2 regions of the Comamonas sp. 7D-2 genome follow, and region 2 is predicted to be linked to the other one. Evidence: predicted binding sites of a transcription regulator. Region 2 holds the regulator's gene; the other holds the start of a gene.
The links. Region 2 encodes sigma-54, which starts transcription at its own class of promoters, with help from an activator protein. Its sites were predicted from a motif close to TGGCANGNAANCTGCTTT; they were not measured.
Positions count from the first base shown of each region.

Region 1 (9,315 bases), 2.4 Mb from region 2:
GACCGACTTCTAAACCAAGATAGGTTCATTAGTCTCACCGGCCCTATCCACTAGGATGTCGCCCACTTCATTTAGAGCGGCTTATATGGAAGCCTCCCGGATTGCAAGTAACCGTTGTGCGTGAAGAATCAGGAGGCAGGGCTGCAGTCTTATATCCGGCCTGTTGTGCAGGCGGGTTGCCCGCTGGCCCCGATGGCATTCGCTGATGAAGCTCCCATCTAACACTCGAGCTGGACGCTCTTGGCTCTAATCGGAATGTCCTCATCTCGGTCCGACCTGTCTGGCCCATCAAACATTTGGGATCGCTTGAGTGCGCCCCACAACAGGCCTGCAACGACAGGAATCTCATCCATGTAGTTCTCGAACATCATGAGTCGTGCCTGCACCGCTGACGAGAACCTACATCGGCATGCCTCTGGCATCTAAACGAGGTTCGCGCGTGGAGCCACGATTGTCTCTATCGACCGGATTGCGGCCCGTTTTCTGGCCCCTCCTGGGGGCTTGGTACCGATGAGCCATCGATGCAGGCCCGGCTCCAATCAATCTGGTCATGTTCCTGCGGTCGCTCCGACATCGCTCGATGCAATTTCTGCAAGATGCCGATGGCGTTCCAATCATCTAAGCGTCGTTAGCGGCCTCTTATGGGCACAGGTATGACAGCGAGAGTTTCAAGTTCTTACGCATGTCATCGAACAATTCGTCGAGGAAGCGCTCATTACATCGGGCCCGGACATCCTTGGTCATGTTCCCATGAGAACAAAATTAGTTGATGAAAATTCAACCAATCATGTTCCTCCTCCTCGGCCGGCTCCTTAGAACAAGGTGAATCAACCTGGAACAAAATTAGTATTAATAACGGTAGCTGTCCGACAAAGGTGGGGGAAGTAAATTGTTGTACGAATGTGAAGTAAATCCTTGTACTGCTTTTAATGATGTGACGTGCAGAACAAGGTGGCAGTACCTGGAGTAGCTTTTCAACCTCTTCAGGGCTGTCCATGTCAAGACTTCGGGAACACAGGCTGGAGGTACTTGCTATCGATCAGTCAGCCTGCTCCTGTCCGCGTGAGCGGATGGTGGGACACATCAAGCCAGACTTGGATGACATCTGCACAAGAGACTCCTTCGCGTCTGACTGTTCCCCTGAAAGTCGAGATGGGCGTTGGGGCCTGTCGGAGGTTCGCTTTGTGGTGCTGCGCTCACAAGTAGCCAGGCCCAGCTCCGGTCAAGAGCTGCCGACTACCGCAGACTTCTGAACGACGGTTGGAGGTTGAACTGGGTCATCTTCGTGAATCGGTCTGGACGATTGCAAACACGGACGTCAGCTCTTGGTCGCAAAGCGACTTCAACCGGCGGGGTATCCCTTAACACCAAACTCTCCGCCATGGAGGTCGAGAAACGCGGACCTACGAGGAGTTGGGCCATTTGGTTCGGTAGAACATCACTCCATCATGTTCTTTGCACACTCAAGCGGATGAGCACGAATCTTGCTTAACTGACTTGTAGCCGTTTTTGCAATGAAGCAGATTCGGCTGTATCAAGACAACGACGTCTACGTTAGGCATAGGCCGCTATTGCGGGTAATGCCTGCGTAGACGTTTTCTTTTGTAGGGACAGAAAGCAATGACGGGCTTCCGAAACTTTTTACAAGCTGGGCATGCACCAACCTTGGGCGCATCATTCTTCTATTTCGCCTGCTCATGCGGCATTTGGGTCATCAATGGTGCAATGGCCCCTTTTCTCAGCGAGAGCTTTAATCTGACACCGGCGCAGAAGGGCCTGATGCTATCCATCCCAATCTTCGCGGGGTCGCTGATGCGCTTTCCGCTGGGATTACTGGCTCAGTACATCGGTAGAAAGAATGCCACCCTGGTTGAGATGGTGGGCATCGCCATCGCAATGTTGTACGGCTACTTCGCCGTTGATTCCTTTGGTGATCTGCTGGCCATGGGCGTTTTGCTAGGCATTGCTGGTGCCAGCTTCGGCGTAGCTCTTTCACTCGGTTCAGGCTCATTTCCACCGCGCTACAAGGGACTAGCAATGGGACTAGTTGGTGCCGGCAACATCGGAACGGCCTTTGCCGCACTGCTGGCACCGCAGTTGGCACAGGCCTTTGGCTGGCAGGCCGTATACGGCTTTGCGGCTCTAGGTATTCTGGTGCCTATGGTCGTAATGATTGTGTTTGCCCGAGAACCCGCAGACCGTGATGCACATGCCACTCTGCGTGACCATGTTGCCTGCCTTATCGAGAAGGACGGCTGGGCTTTCAGCCTAATTTATGCCGTCACCTTTGGCGGCTTCATTGGCTTAGCCACTTTTCTGCCAAGCTACTTTTATGACCAATTCGGTGTGAGCAAAGTTGAAGCTGGGCAGTTGACCATGCTGGCTGCGTTTATGGGTGCGACTACGCGCATTTTTGGCGGCTGGCTGTCGGATCACTGGGGCGGAGTGAACACGCTCACAGCAGTGCTGGTCGTCGTCTTCATTAGCTTGCTGCTTTGCGGACTCAGCGGCCACTCCTTAACTCTCACAGTGCTGTTCTTCTTGGTATGTTTTGCCGCCTTGGGAGCTGGCAATGGTGCCTTGTTCCAATTGGTTCCTCTGCGGTGGCCAACAACCACTGCTGTGGCCGGCTCCATGATCGGAGAGTTGGGCGCTTTGGGCGGCGGCTTGATCCCTGCAAGCATGGGTTTGTCGCAACAGCACACCGGCAGTTACTTCTCAGGATTCGCTGTGTTTGCCTGCTTTTCACTAGTCATGTTGGTGATGCTGCGCTACATGCAACTGCGCTGGACACGCACCTGGGCGGAGAAAGGCGGTCGCGCACGCACCGTTCCGGCTTGATTCAAAGCTCAGCGTGGCAGGAACAGTAACCAGTAAAGCAGCGCCACATTGAGCACAACGCTGAAGGCGAGCGCTGTCTTCCAACCGAATGCTGGATCGCGCTCAAGGAGTGGACTGGACGCTTGCGGCAATAGTGGCCGCGCAGCTCCGCGCTCTAACGCCAGCAACATTTCTTCGGCCGTCTCGAAGCGCTGTGCAGGATCGCGAGCGATCGCCTTAAGAACGATGGCATCCAGCCAGATTGGTACTTGTGGGCTGTGACGACTGGGAGGTATTGGGTCACGCCAGTAGCGCCCTCTCTGGTAAGCGATAACCTCACCATAGGGCAGACGTCCACTTGTCAATAGCTGGTACAGCGTCACGCCCAAAGCGAACAGGTCGCTGCCCGCACTTGCTGGCACTGGCGGATCGTCCCACTGCTCGGGGTTCATGTAGCTAGCAGTACCCGCATGTAAGGCACGCAGTTCGGGAGGCTCTCGGCCAGTCAGCGCAACGCCAAGGTCGAGCAGACGCAACACCCCATCAACACCGCAGTGAAGGTTCGCGGGCTTGACGTCGCGGTGGATAACACCCTGTCGGTGCAGGTAACCCAGCACACGCGCGGCCTGCTGACCTATGGCAAGCACCTGGTCTACACCAGGCTGATGTCGTCGCTCCAGCCACTGAGAAAGCGTCTCGCCCTCCACCCATTCGTACAAAAGATAGAAAGCTGATGGCAGATCCACCGGCGCAGCATGCAGCCGAACCAGATGTCGGGCTGCCGCTCCGGTCTGCAGATGGCCGGCCACCCATGCTTCATGGGCCAGAGCAGCCCATTCCTGGCGGTCATGGGCACGCTGTGTGTGCAGCGTTTTGAGCGCATGGCGCTGGCCGCTGCGCTCATCCAGCACTCGGTACACGCGGTAAATGCCACTGTCGGCCACTAAAGCCTCCACACGCAGCCCATCCACCAGACTGCCGGGCCTGAGCAGAGGCAATGGCGGAAGGGACTGTGCGCGACGCATAGTGTCGTCCAGGGTTGCTTCCTTCACGCCCAGCACGCGAACGACCACTGCTGTGAGATTGTCGCGGCTGCCGTTGCGCCACGCGGCATCAGCCAAGCGTTCGGCCAGGGACTGTGCACCGCCCTCGCCCGCCCACTGGGCAAACTCGCGCGGCTTGACGTCATTGTGTATGCCGTCTGACAGCAGTACAAAAATGTCGCCGGGAACCACTTCTCCTTGCCGATAGTCAATGCTGACCCTATCCTCCAGGCCAATGGCGCGCGCCAGGCGGTGCGCGAAGTCCACGCCGCCCATCACATGGTCCTCCGTCAGCTGCTCGATCTGCCCTTGTCGCAACAGGTAGGCACGGGTATCGCCTACATGGGCCAGCGTGAAACTCTGCCCGCGTAGAACCAGAGCTGTCAGCGTGGTCAGACCATAGGCCGGCTGACGCCGTCGATTGATGCCATAGAGCCAAGCGTTCTGTGCACCCACGATGCGGTCCAGCGCCACGGTAGGCTCCCAGGTGACTGGCGTGCAAAAGAAGTCGCGTGCCAAACAGGTTACCGTGGTCTGTGCAGCTTCACGGCCCCAGCCACCCGCACTGACACCATCGGCAACGGCGGCGAGCATGCTGGCGTGGCCCGAACTTTCGTCCTTCAGTTGTACTGCCGCGAAGTCCTCGTTGTCCTGCGCACGACCGGAGCGTGAGACCCATCCGATATCCAGTTCAAAAGGCATGAGCGAATCCGTAATGGCATTCCTTGCAATCGCGCCCCACAAGAGTGCCTATCGATGCGGACACCGCACCGAACTGAAGCATCGGTAGATCAGAATCAGCAGCACCTTCGTTTGGAACCACGGCACTGCCAAGCTCCATGAGCAAGAAAACGATTGGCATAAAAAATGCTTTATTCATAGCAACGGTCTGGGCAATGTAGCTCCGACAGTTGAGGACAACGGCGTTTGCGACATACCTGGCCAAAGGTGGCTAGGTCATGGCGCAAGCGCCTTTTTGTTTTTTTAACCGTGAGAGGGAGCGTAACTCGCTTCACTCCCCTCCGACGAAGGGATATCGCATGCCCCACGCGATTCATAAAACACCACGAAAGCTCATCGTTGTTGGTAACGGCATGGTGGGTCAACGCTATGTCGAAGCTCTAACCGAACAATTTCCCGACCTTTGCGCAGCAGGATGGGAAGTGACGGTACTTGGTGAGGAGCCGCGCCCGGCATACGACCGTGTCCACCTGTCGGAGTTCTTCAGTGGCCGCAGCGCCGACGATCTGTCCCTGGTCCCAGAGGGCTTCTACGACCGCCCGGGCCTGACGCTGCGCCTCAATGCCCGCGTTGCCTCCATCGAGCGGCGCGATCGTACGCTGCAACTGACCAATGGTGAAGTACTGGCCTTCGACAAGCTGGTGCTTGCAACGGGCTCCTCACCCTTTGTACCAGGTGTGCCGGGACGCGACCGCCCTCACTGCTTTGTCTACCGAACCATCGAGGACCTCGAAGCCATGCAGGCCTCGGGGGCCAAGTCCCAAAGCGGCGTAGTGGTGGGCGGCGGGCTGCTGGGGCTGGAATGTGCCAAGGCCTTGCGCGACATGGGGCTGCAAACCCATGTCGTGGAGTTCGCACCACGCCTGATGATGGTCCAAGTGGACGAAGGCGGCGGTCGCGTGCTGCGCACCAAGATCGAATCGCTGGGCGTGCAGGCTCACACCAGCCGCAACACTGTTGAGATCACCGATGGCGCCACGGCGCGCCATCGCATGGTGTTCGCCGAAGGAACTTATCTCGAAACCGACATGATCGTGTTCTCGGCCGGCATCCGGCCGCGCGACGAACTGGCACGTCAATGCATGTTGGCCATCGGTCCGCGCGGAGGCATGGTCATTGACGACCACTGTCGCACCAGCGATCACGACATCTATGCCATCGGTGAATGCGCGGCCTGGAATGAGCAGGTCTTCGGTTTGGTCGCGCCAGGCTACGATATGGCCCGCGTTGCCGCAGCTCACTTGGCAGGACAGGCCGATGCCACGTTCACGGGCGCCGACATGAGCACCAAACTCAAGCTCATGGGTGTGGACGTAGCCAGCATCGGGGACGCACTTGGCAAGACGCCGGGTAGTCGCAGCTTTAACTACACCGACGAGCTGCAGCAGATCTATAAGAAAATCGTTGTCAGCGAAGACGGCAAGCGCCTGCTGGGCGCCGTGCTGGTGGGGGATGCCGCAGAGTACGGCACGCTTCTGCAGATGGCGCTCAACAATATGGAGTTGCCCGATGCACCCGGCCAGCTCATCCTGCCAACCAGCGACGGCGCGGCCAAACCAGGCCTCGGCGTGGACGCCCTGCCTGACGCTGCGGTACTGTGCTCGTGTAACAACGTCAGCAAGGGGCAGTTGTGCTCAGCTATCGCTGGCGGTGTGCAAACCATCAGCGAACTTAAATCCTGCACCAAGGTGGGGACCTCCTGCGGCGGCTGCGTGCCGCTGGTTACCCAGGTACTCAAGGCCGAGCTCAAGCGCCAAGGCGTAGCTGTCAACAACCACCTTTGCGAGCATTTTCCGCACTCGCGCCAAGAGCTTTATCACCTGGTGCGCGTTGGCGAAATCCGAACCTTCGCGCAATTGCTGCAGCAACATGGCAAAGGTCATGGCTGCGACATCTGCAAGCCCACGGTGGCCAACATCCTGGCCAGTTGCTGGAACGACTTCGTTCTCGACCGCAACGGTGCGCCGCTGCAGGATAGCAACGACTACTTCCTGGGCAATATCCAGAAGGACGGCACTTATTCCATCGTCCCACGCGTGCCCGCAGGTGAGATCACGCCTGACCAACTGATCGTGATTGGTAAGGTCGCCAAGGACTACGGCCTCTATACCAAGATCACGGGCGGCCAACGCATCGATCTGTTCGGAGCCCAAGTCCACGAACTGCCGCTGATCTGGCGTGAGCTGGTGGATGCAGGCTTTGAATCGGGCCATGCTTATGGCAAGTCGCTGCGTACGGTCAAGAGCTGCGTAGGGTCCACCTGGTGTCGCTATGGCGTGGACGACAGCGTTGGCCTAGCCATCGAGCTGGAGAACCGCTACAAGGGCCTTCGCTCGCCACACAAAATCAAGTTCGGCGTTTCCGGCTGCACACGCGAATGCGCCGAAGCACAGGGCAAGGACGTGGGGGTGATCGCCACAGAAAAAGGCTGGAACCTCTATGTCTGCGGCAACGGCGGCATGAAACCACGCCACGCCGAGCTGCTGGCAGCCGACCTTTCCAAGGATCAGTTGGTACGCCTGATCGACCGCTTCCTGATGTTCTACATCCGTACCGCTGATCGGCTGCAGCGCACCAGCACCTGGCGCGACAACCTCGAAGGCGGCCTGGACTACCTCAGGGCCGTTGTGGTCGACGACAGCCTGGGTCTTGCCTCCGAGCTGGAGGCGCAAATGGCCCATGTCGTGGGCACCTACGCTTGTGAATGGAAGAAGGCCGTGGACGACCCCGCCGTCGTCCGGCGCCTGCGTACCTTCGTCAACAGCGACGCAGGCGACGACAACGTTGTCTTCGTTCAGGAGCGCGGCCAGATCCGACCCGCTACCCAAGCCGAAAAGCACTCACGCCTCAAAGGCATCCCGGTGTTGGTCGAAGCCAGCGTTTGACCCCCTAAGGAGCACCTCATGAACGATACCGCCATTGCGCCAGAACCCACGCGCACCGCCGCACCCACGAGCTCAGCCGCCAACAAGAGCGCAGCCTCTGCTGCCATCTGGCACCGCATCTGCCCTTTCGACGACATCTGGCCCGACACGGGCGTTTGCGCTCTCATCGGGCGTCGTCAGGTGGCCGTCTTTCGGCTGACCGACGGCAGCCTCTACGCCATAGGGAACCATGATCCCCACAGTGGTGCCAACGTACTCTCTCGCGGCATCGTTGGCGACCTGGGCGGCGAACCTGTCGTCGCCTCGCCCATCTACAAGCACCACTATCTGCTGCGCACCGGCGCCTGCGTGGAAGAACCGGACACCATCTTGCCGGTCTACTCCATCGAGCTGCGCGACGGCATCGTCTGGCTCAAGGACTGAGTGCACATGGCCAACGAAGTCTTCTCTGTGTGCCCATACTGCGGCGTTGGCTGCGGTATGAATCTGCATGTGGACCAGGGTAAGGTGATCAAGGTCATCGGCATCAAAAGCCACCCGACCAACTTCGGCCGCCTGTGCACCAAGGACTCCAGCAGCTCGCAGACTTTGAGGGAGTCTGGCCGGATGGAGACCGCATTTGCGCGCATTGACCGTCAGCGCGATCCTGTGCAGGTCAAAATGGACGAGGCCATTACGAAAACTGCCCAGCGCCTCAAGACCATCCTTGACACTCATGGCCCCGATGCTATTTCGTTGTACGTATCGGGCCAGATGTCCCCGGTTCCTACAAGGACTTCGATCAAGCCGATGTCTTTTTCGTGATCGGCGCCAATATGGCCGATTGCCACCCCATCCTGTTCCTGCGCATTGATCGGCAAAGCCGGGGCCTGGATGAGCTGCTGGACCATGGGGCTGAACCAGAGCACGCACGGCACCTGGAACACCAATGCCATCTGTAACTTGCACCTCGCTACCGGTGCAATCTGCAAGCCGGGTAGCGGTCCGTTCTCGCTGACAGGCCAGCCCAACGCAAATGGGGGGACGCGAGATGGGCTATATGGGCCCTGGCCTACCTGGCCAACGGGCAGTGCTGGTGGAAGCTGAGCGCCACTTCGTCGAAGATGTGTGGGACGTACCACGTCACCGTTTCGGCTTTCAGCGGGCTTGTGACGGTAAGTGCTGGATGACGAGCAGTGAGCGGCGTTCGCTGAGTCCACAGCCCATCCTCGCGCCGTGCAGGTGCGCTCACCACTTTTTTATCAAGGCTTCTTTCGTCCAACATGGACTCGGCCAGCAGCCGCTTGATACGGGCGTTTTCAAGCTCTAGCTCCTTGAGCTGTTTCGCGTCCGAGACGCTCATGCCGCCGAACTTGTTACGCCAGAGGTAGTAGCTGACCTAAGAGAAAGCGTGCCGGCGGCGCAGCTCTGCCACTGGCAGTCCAGACTCCGCTTCTCGCAGGAATCCAATGATCTGTTCTTCTGTAAATCTCTTTTTCACGTCCAATCTCCTGTCTTCCGGATTGGACTCCAGAGTCAGACGCTACTCAAATCCGGGGGGACGTCGCTCAGCGAGCTGCTCTTGGAGGCATGACTGTAAAAACGTACAAGAAATTACTTCACCCACCTGCAACTCAGAACCTGCTGGCAAAATAGTGCCTATGCGATTCCTCCACACGATGTTGCGCGTTGGCAATCTCCAGCGCTCTATTGATTTCTACACCAACGTCATCGGCATGCAACTGCTGCGCACGTCCGAGAACCCCGAGTACAAGTACTCGTTGGCCTTTCTTGGCTTCGAAGGTGGTAACCCGGGTCAGGCGGAAATTGAGCTGACTTACAACTGG
Region 1 is NZ_CP094238.1:2,699,291-2,708,605, reverse strand. It holds partial or broken gene MPZ60_RS12395 (IS5/IS1182 family transposase) at 324-628, opposite strand; gene MPZ60_RS12390 (nitrate/nitrite transporter) at 1,621-2,841, shown strand; gene MPZ60_RS12385 (bifunctional protein-serine/threonine kinase/phosphatase) at 2,850-4,565, opposite strand; gene MPZ60_RS12380 (hypothetical protein) at 4,555-4,743, opposite strand; gene nirB (nitrite reductase large subunit NirB) at 4,904-7,489, shown strand; gene nirD (nitrite reductase small subunit NirD) at 7,508-7,912, shown strand; partial or broken gene MPZ60_RS12365 (hypothetical protein) at 7,919-8,609, shown strand; partial or broken gene MPZ60_RS12360 (transposase) at 8,697-8,969, opposite strand; gene gloA (lactoylglutathione lyase) at 9,130-9,315, shown strand, end outside.
Region 1: the regulator sigma-54 is predicted to act here: its motif matches at 1,474-1,491, upstream of MPZ60_RS12390 (nitrate/nitrite transporter).

Region 2 (9,315 bases):
ACCTCGAGTCCAGCCTCTATGAAAACGGTCATGTCGAAGCGACGGTCAACCGCCTGATCGCCAACGGCAAGACCTATGAGCAGGACGGCGCGCTGTGGCTCAGGTCCACCGACTACGGCGACGACAAAGACCGCGTGATGCGCAAGACTGACGGCGGCTACACCTACTTTGTGCCCGATGTGGCCTATCACATCCAGAAGTTCAAGCGTGGCTTCACCAAGGTGGTGAACATTCAGGGTACGGACCACCACGGCACCATTGCCCGCGTGCGTGCCGGCCTGCAGGCTGCCGATGTGGGCATCCCTGAGGGCTATCCCGACTATGTGCTGCACACCATGGTGCGCGTGGTGCGCAACGGCGAAGAGGTCAAGATCAGCAAGCGCGCCGGCTCCTACGTCACGCTGCGCGATCTGATCGAGTGGACCAGCAAGGATGCCGTGCGCTTCTTCCTGCTCTCGCGCAAGCCCGACACCGAGTACACCTTCGACGTGGATCTGGCCGTGGCCCAGAACAACGACAACCCCGTGTACTACGTGCAGTATGCCCATGCGCGCATCCAGTCCGTGCTGCGCGCCTGGCAGGAGGCCGGCGGTGCAGGTCTGGCGGCACTCAAGGATGTGGACCTGTCCGCTCTGGAAGGCCCACAGGCCCAGGCGCTGATGCTGCTGCTGGCCAAGTACCCCGAGATGCTGACCGCTGCTGCCGAAGGCAACGCACCGCACGACGTGACCTTCTACCTGCGCGATCTGGCCTCCAGCTATCACAGCTACTACGACGCAGAGCGCATTCTGGTGGACGACGAAAAGGTCAAGCTCGCACGTCTGGCCCTGGTCGCTGCCACGGCCCAGGTGTTGCACAATGGTCTGGCGGTGCTGGGTGTGAGCGCACCCGAGCGCATGTAATCCCAGTTTCCTGTCCATCGGTCGCCTTGCCGGCCTTGCCTGTCAGGGGTCGATGGATCTGAGAATGGAATAACTGAAGCAGAAAGCGTTAAGCGACTGATATGAAGAACCAGCAACGCGGTGGAACCATCCTGGGGCTTATCTTTGGCATGGTCATCGGTCTGGCTGCGGCCCTGGCCGTGGCCATCTATGTGACCAAGGTGCCGGTGCCCTTCCTCAACAAGGGTGGAAACAACACTCAGCGCGATGCGGCCGAGGCCGAGCGCAACAAGAACTGGGACCCCAACGCACCGCTGCAGAGCCGCCAGCCTGCACCGCCCCCGGTGACACCACCAGTTCCTCCAAGCGATGTGACGGTGTCGCCGCCTACACCTGCGGTACAACCTACTGCAACCGGCGGAGTCACCACGCCGCCGCCACCTTCTACGCCGGAGAAGCCTGCCAAGTCCGCATCGGGTGATCCGCTGGGTGATCTGGTCAAGGAGCGCTCCGCAGCAGCCGACAAGGCAGACAAGGCGCGTGCAGACAAGGAAAAGGCGGCCGCGCAGACGGCATCCTCTTCGGACTCTGCGTTCAACTACTTTGTGCAGGCCGGTGCTTTCCGCGGCCAGAGCGAAGCGGAAGCGCAGCGTGCCAAGCTGGCCATGCTGGGCTGGGAGTCGCGCATCAGCGAGCGTGAGCAGAACGGCATCACCGTTTTCCGCGTGCGCGTGGGGCCGTTCAGCAAGCGTGACGACGCCGAGCAGCTCAAGGGCAAGCTCGACGGTGCGGGCGTGGACTCGACTCTGGTGCGCGCGGCCAGATAACAAGGCCCCTGAGGCGCTGCGCGTCGGGGGACTGCAGCTTAGCTGCGGGGCGGCCCTTGCTTGAGGCCTCTGGCTTGTGCCATTGGTAGTTTTGACAACGCTGAACTTTTTTGGGCCTGTTGGCTCTGATACTGCAGACCTGATACAGGAGTTTGTTTAGATGAAACGTCGCGAATTCTCTCTGGCTGCCTCGGCAGCTGCTGCCGGTGCCCTGACTCTGGGTGCCTCCTCCAGCTGGGCCCAGGGCGCTGCGCCCAAGGAAGGCAAGGACTACATCAAGCTCGGCAAGCCCGCCAGCGTGAGCGCGCCGGCCGGCAAGGTCGAGGTGGTCGAGTTCTTCTGGTACAGCTGCCCGCATTGCAATGCCTTCGAGCCCCAGTTCGAAGCCTGGGCAAAGAGCCAGCCTGCCGATGTGGTGGTGCGCCGCGTGCCCGTGGCTTTCAATGCCTCTTTCGTGCCACAGCAAAAGCTGTACTACGCCCTGGAGGGCATGAACCTGCTGCCCCAGCTGCACGCCAAGGTGTTCCGTACCATCCACGTGGATCGCAATCTGCTCAAGACCGATGACGCCATCTTTGACTGGGTCGGAAAGCAGGGCGTGGATCTGGCCAAGTTCAAGGAGGTCTACAACTCCTTTACCGTGGCCAATCAGGCGCGCAAGGCCGCTCAGCTGCAAAACGAATATGACGTGGAAGGCGTGCCCGCCATGGGTGTGGCCGGCCGCTACTACACGGACGGCACCAAGGCCGGCAATATGGACAATGTGCTGCGCGTGGTCAATGCGCTGGTCGCCTCCAGCCGCAAGGCCTGAGATCAGGCAGCAGACGCCAGTGACGTTTGACGTCCAACAAGCCCGCCGCCGTGCGGGCTTTTTTGTGGGTGTTTTTTACGCAAGTTGCAAAAAGGGAATGACTACAATGGATGCAAGAAACGTGCCTTCCATGAAAAAAACACTCCTACCTCTTGCGCTGGCCTGCGCCCTGGCAGCAGCGACCGGCATTGTCCATGCCGAAAAAGCCGACAGCGCCAAGCCCATGAATATCGAGGCGGATGCGTTGCGTCATGACGAGCTGCAGCAGACCAGTGTCTTTACTGGCAATGTGGTGATGACCAAGGGCTCCATCGTGCTGCGCGGTGCTCAGCTCGATGTGCGGCAGGACGCCGAGGGCTATCAGTACGGTGTGATCAAGGCCGAGGCCGGCAAGCGAGCGTTCTTCCGTCAGAAGCGCGATACCGTGGCCGGTCAGCCCGAGGAGTTCATCGAGGGCGAAGGCGAAGTCATCGAGTACGACGGCAAGGCCGATATCGTCAAGTTCATCCGTCGTGGCGAGATGCGCCGCTACCGTGGCGGTCAGCTCAGCGATCAGGTCACGGGCTCCATCATCGTCTACAACAACATCACCGACGTCTATACCGTCGATGGCCAGAAGACCAGCGGCGGCCTGCCGAGTTCCTCCGTGGGACAGGGCGGCCGTGTGCGCGCCATCATGGCGCCCAAGGACGGCACGCCGGGGGCACAGCCCAAGCCTGCAACACCTGCCACGCAGCTGCGCCAGAGCATGACGCTGGGCGGCGAGAAAGCCGACGAGAAGAAATGAGCGAGCCGACTTTCTCCAGCAGCCGCAGCGGCGAGTCCGACAGCCGCCTGGAGGCCAAACATCTGGCCAAGTCCTACGGCAGCCGCAAGGTGGTCAAGGATGTGTCGCTGTCCGTGCAAAAAGGCGAGGTGGTCGGTCTGCTCGGCCCCAACGGTGCGGGCAAGACCACATCGTTCTACATGATCGTGGGCCTGGTGCGCAGCGACGGCGGCGAGATCTTCATCGACGGCCAGCCGGTGGGCGGCATGCCGATTCACCAGCGCTCGCGCCTGGGCCTGTCCTATCTGCCCCAGGAAGCCTCCATCTTCCGCAAGCTCAGCGTGGAAGACAATGTGCGCGCCGTGCTGGAGCTGCAAAAGGACGAGCAGGGCAAGGCGCTGACGCGCGACGAAATCGAAAAGCGTCTCACGGGCCTGCTGCAGGAGCTGCGCGTCGAGCATCTGCGCCAGTCGCCGGCGCTGGCGCTGTCAGGCGGTGAGCGCAGGCGCGTGGAAATTGCCCGCGCCCTGGCCACGCAACCGCGCTTCATTTTGCTTGACGAGCCTTTTGCCGGCATCGACCCGATCGCGGTGATCGAGATCCAGCGCATCATCGGCTTCCTCAAGGAGCGCGGCATCGGCGTGCTGATCACCGACCACAATGTGCGAGAGACGCTGGGCATCTGCGACCACGCCTTCATCATCAGCGACGGCCATGTGCTGGCCGAAGGCACGCCCGAGGAGATCGTGGAGAACGCCGATGTGCGCCGCGTCTATCTGGGCGAACATTTCAGAATGTGATGACCCCCACGCTCCCTCACTTTGTGCGGTCGCTGCCCCCAGAAGGGGCCCTGACCGGCTGCGCCGAGGTTTGCCTTGGGGCGGCCCGGCGGCAAACCCGTAGCACTGCGCGCGTTTGCAATGATTGTCTGGGGGCCGCGCCTCGATGAAGCCAGGTCTCTCGCTACGCGTTTCGCAGCATTTATCGCTTACGCCGCAGCTGCAGCAATCCATTCAGCTGCTGCAGCTTTCCACCCTGGAGCTGGCGCAGGAAGTCGAGCAGATGCTGGTCGACAACCCTTTTCTGGAACGTGCGGGCGATGAGGCCGAAACTGCGGGAGATGCTCCTGTAGATGTAGCTAATAGCGCCAGTGAATACAGTACTTCAGATGGTATTCATGCTGAAAGAGATGCATCGCAAGCGCAACAAGCTACTGAAACGGTAGCGGAGGCATCAAACCCCGAAACCCCTGAAACGCTGAACTGGGAGGCCGAGGGCCTGGACGGCCAGGACGGGGAATGGGGTGGCGAATCCAGCAGCGAGTGGGATACGCCCTCGGCCAGCAGCTCCACGCGCAACCGCGATGGCGATGACGAAACCGATGCCATCGATCTGGCGCGCGAGCACCAGAGCCTGACCGACTTTCTCCATCGTCAGGCGCTGAGCCTGCATCTGGGCGCGGCGGACATGGCGGCGCTGCGCTTTCTCATCGAGTCGCTCAGCGACGACGGCTATCTCGAGGATTCCCTGCAGGAGCTGGCGCAGAGCCTGGCCGGCGACGACCTGGAAGAGCGCGAGGAACTGGAGCAGCACTTTGTCATTGCTCTGAAGCTGCTTCAAAGCCTGGAGCCCGTGGGCGTGGGAGCGCGTGATCTGGCCGAGTGCCTGCAGCTGCAGCTGCGCGACCTGATCCGCACCGCCGAGGACGAGGGCACGACCGAGGCGCATATGAACCGGCTGCTGCTGGCGCAGGCCATCTGCGCGCAGCCCATGGACCTGCTGGCGCGGCGCGATCTGCGCAAGCTCACCAGCCTGTGCGGCGCGCGAGAGGAACAGCTGCGCGAAGCCATGGCCCTGATCGCCAGGCTGGAGCCGCGTCCGGGTCGGCGCTTTGTGGACGTGGAGCGCCATATCGTGGTGCCTGATGTCATCGTGCGCCCGCTGCGGTCCGGCTCGGGCCGGGTGGACTTCTCCGTGCAGCTCAACCCCGAGGTCATGCCGCGTCTGCGCGTGCACGACATCTATGCCGGCGTGCTGCGCCGCCACAAGAACAGCGACGGCCATGCGGCGCTGCAGCAGCAGTTGCAGGAGGCGCGCTGGTTCATCAAGAACATCCAGCAGCGTTTCGACACCATCTTGCGGGTCTCCGAAGCCATTGTGGAGCGGCAGAAGAACTTCTTTGTGCATGGCGAACTGGCCATGCGCCCGCTGGTGCTGCGCGATATCGCCGACACCCTGGGTCTGCACGAGTCCACGATCAGCCGCGTGACCACGGCCAAGTACATGGCCACGCCCCAGGGCACCTTCGAGCTCAAGTATTTCTTCGGCTCGGGCCTGGGCACGGAAACCGGCGGCAGTGCTTCCAGCACGGCCGTGCGTGCGCTGATCAAGCAGTTTGTCGATGCCGAAGATGCCAAGAAGCCGCTGTCGGACGCCAAGCTGGCCGATATGCTCAAAGAGCAGGGCATCGAGTGCGCGCGCCGCACCGTCGCCAAATACCGCGAGCAGCTCAAGATACCGACGACCACGCTGCGCAAGGCGCTGTAGGGCACCGCAGAAACAAGAAAGCCGCTGATGCATCACACAGCGGCTTTCTTGTTCTGTATTTAGGGCGGGAGCCTTGATAAGGCATTCCTCAAGCAAGGGGCAGCGAGCAAGAGCCGCCCTTGCGGCGATGCTGCCGTCCCCCCTTGGGGGCGCCCGGCCAGGGGAAGGCGCGTAGCGCCTCAGGGGGTTATCAAGAAACCAACCACCAGATAAACCAGACCAGCACGCCAATCATCAGGCCGAACTTGAGGATCTTGTAGAAGGTCGGATTCCAGTCGCGGAAGGCGCGGCGGTACTTGCCCGCATAGAACGAGATCTTGAACAGCTTGCTGATCATGCCGCGCGGATCGCCCTCGTTGTTGGGCGAGCTGGCGGCGGCCACCACGTTCTTGCCCAGCCAGTGATTGAGCCACTGGGCAAAGCCATTGGTCATGGGGCGCTCCACATCGCAGAACAGCACGATGCGGTTGCCTTCCGAGCGGTTCTCGGCCCAGTGCATAAAGGTCTCGTCGAAGATCACGCCTTCGCCTTCACGCCAGCTATAGGGCTGGCCGTCGACCTCGATCATGCAGCGGTCGTCGTTGGGGGCCAGCACGGCCAGGTGATAGCGCAGCGAGCCTGCATAGGGGTCGCGGTGCAGATTGAGCTTGGCGCCGGGCGGCAGCTCGGCAAACATGGCGGCCTTGACGCTGGGAATCGATTTCACCAGGGCCGTGGTCTTGGGGCACAGCTCCATGGCCGAAGGGTGGGCATCGCCGTACCACTTGAGATAGAAGCGCTTCCAGCCGGTCTTGAAGAAGGAGTTGAAGCCTGCGTCGTCGTTGTTGGCGGCGGCCTTGATCTGCATGTTCTTTTGCAGATTGACGGCTTCCTCGCGGATTTCACGCCAGTTGGCCTGCAGCGGCGCCAGCTCGGGGAAGGTGCTGGTGGGCAGATAGGGCGTGCGCGGCACCTTGCTGAACATCAGCATGAAGACGTTGAACGGCGCTGTGAACGTGGAGTGGTCAAACAATTGCTTGACCACCTTGTGGCGCACCTTGCCGCGCAGATGCATGTACAGCCCGCAGCCAAAGAAAAGCAGCACCAGTGCCAGAACGATTATTTTTGCCATAAGGGCCAATTTTACCGGGGGCACCCCGGCGGCCACCATGGGGGCAGGTCAAACAGAACCGGGGTAGGGGAATATCAAAAGCAATAGCTGCCGGCGCTTGACGGCCAAGCGCAGCAGCCCGCTTGTTAGATGTTCAAGGCAGAGCCAGCACGGCGCAGTTGCACAGATCCGCGCTCTCGAACGCCGTTGTGTCGCCCGCTTTGAGCCCCGGCACGGGGAATAGCCGCACCGTCAGCGGCTTGTTGAGGCGAAAAGCCATGGTGCCCGTATCGCGCATGACGGCGGCGATCTGCTCGGCGCTGCTGTCGCCCGGCACAGGCACGGTATCGAGGCCGATGCCGCAGACGCTGCTGTAGGTCAGCAGGGCGCGGATATCGAATTCGTCATTCAGACTGGCCTGGGCCAGGCCTTGGTCCTCGGTCACGGCCAGCATCAGGCCGCTGAAGCCGATCTGTGTCACGCCGTTGACCGATTTGAAGACGCGGGTCAGCAGGGCCGACGCTTCCACCGTGCCGCTGGCGCCGAAACAGGGCACGCCCAGCAGTTGGTAGACATCGACCATGGAGGCGCAGGACTTGGACGGCGCGGCCGAGGTGTCCATGCCCGCGATATGCCAGCCCTCGGCCAGTTTCACGCCGTCGGCACAGCGCTGGATGGCAGTGGCATGCTCGTTCAGGGTCTGGCTCAGGCGCTCGAATGCGAGCCTGAACCACGCCGCGTGATCGAGCTGCAGGCGCTGCTGCTGCAGCTCCTGCAGTTCAGCCACCATGAGGTCTGGCGTTTCCAGGCCCAGCACCAGGGCGCCGTGGTGCTGGCCGCGGTGGTAGCTGGCCGGGAAATAGGGAATGCCGGGCGCGCAGTTGAAGTTGACCGTGAAGTTGAAGTTGCCTTCGCCGCGCGGCGTGGTGCGCGCGATCTGCTGAATTGCCTGCACGCTATGGGCCAGCAAGCCGGTCTGCAGAAAGCCATGTTCATCCAGATCGATGTTTACGCAGGCGTTGCACAGGTCGCCATAGGCGGCAATCAGCTGCGGCAGCAGGGCCACTTCCTGCGCATTGCGCGCCTCGCCCACGGCAAAGCGGATGCGGCGTTTGCCGGTGTTGATGGCCTTGAGCGTTTCGGCAATGCGCTGCAGGCCGGCTTGGGCGCTGTCTGCGCTGGAGACATCCAGATATTCGCCAAACGGGTTGCTCACGATGCGGATGGACTGCACCTGATAGCCCCGGGCCTCGATGGCATCGGCCACGGCATCGCATTGCTGCTTGGCCTGGGTCAGGTCGGCCTGCCACTGTGCCTCATCGGCGCTCAGGTTGACAAAGGCGGTGACGGTGCGCACGCGCACCAGCGGGTTGAAGCTGATATTCATAGCAGTATCCGTAGGCGGGAGAATGGCTGGCGGCCATTTTGCCTCTGAACACGCCGATTACAGCAGGCGCGTGCCCAGCGGCACCTCCTTGTCGGGCACGCACAGGGCCACGGCTCCCGTGGCATCGTGAAAACCGGTCACAAGACATTCGCTCATCAAGGGCCCAATCTGCTTCTTGGGAAAGTTGATCACGGCCACCACCAGCCGTCCTATCAGCTCCTCGGGTTGGTAATGCTCGGTGATCTGCGCGCTGGACTTGCGCTGGCCCAGCTCGGGACCCAGGTCCACCAGCAGCTTGTAGGCGGGCTTGCGGGCCTCGGCAAATACCTCGGCCTGCAGCACGCGGCCCACGCGCAGCTCCACCTTCATAAAGTCGTTCCAGCTGATTTCTTCCATGTCGTCATTGCTCCTTCGCCTGGCATCATGCCTCGGGCCCTGCGAGCATCTGTAGAGCAACGCTTGTCGTGCGCGGGCACCGGAAAAGGCCTAGCGCGTATGCTTATGCCCTGTAAAGCGCACAACAGGCTCCCGTGAGCGTCCGGCGTCTGCGCCGTTGCTGGCGCGCACTGATTTCTATGAACCAACTGCATTTGTTTCTGCCCTGCGCCGCCGGCGTCGAGGGCTTTCTGGCCGACGAGGTCCACGCCATCACCGGCGCCAGCGGGCAGGATCTGCTCGTGGGCCGGGGTGGCGTCATGCTGCGCGGCATGTGGCGCGATGCCATGCTGCTCAATCTGCACAGCCGTCTGGCCCAGCGCGTGCTGATCGAGCTGTCGCACACCATGTACCGCAGCGAGAACGATCTGTACCGCGCCGCCAGCGAGGTGGCCTGGGAGATCTGGTTCACGCCCAAGGAAACTTTCAAGATCGAAGTCACGGCCCAGCACAGCCCGCTGACCAGCCTGAACTTCGCGGCGCTCAAGGTCAAGGATGCGATCGCCGACCGTTTTCGCGCCAAGCGCAACGGCGTGCGCCCCAGCGTCGAGACCCATCACCCCGATGTGCG
Region 2 is NZ_CP094238.1:5,142,163-5,151,477, reverse strand. It holds gene argS (arginine--tRNA ligase) at 1-902, shown strand, start outside; gene MPZ60_RS23720 (SPOR domain-containing protein) at 1,004-1,708, shown strand; gene MPZ60_RS23715 (thiol:disulfide interchange protein DsbA/DsbL) at 1,869-2,519, shown strand; gene lptA (lipopolysaccharide transport periplasmic protein LptA) at 2,650-3,306, shown strand; gene lptB (LPS export ABC transporter ATP-binding protein) at 3,303-4,085, shown strand; gene MPZ60_RS23700 (RNA polymerase factor sigma-54) at 4,231-5,832, shown strand; gene MPZ60_RS23695 (aspartyl/asparaginyl beta-hydroxylase domain-containing protein) at 6,023-6,943, opposite strand; gene MPZ60_RS23690 (DUF711 family protein) at 7,077-8,309, opposite strand; gene MPZ60_RS23685 (tRNA-binding protein) at 8,367-8,705, opposite strand; gene MPZ60_RS23680 (class I SAM-dependent RNA methyltransferase) at 8,885-9,315, shown strand, end outside.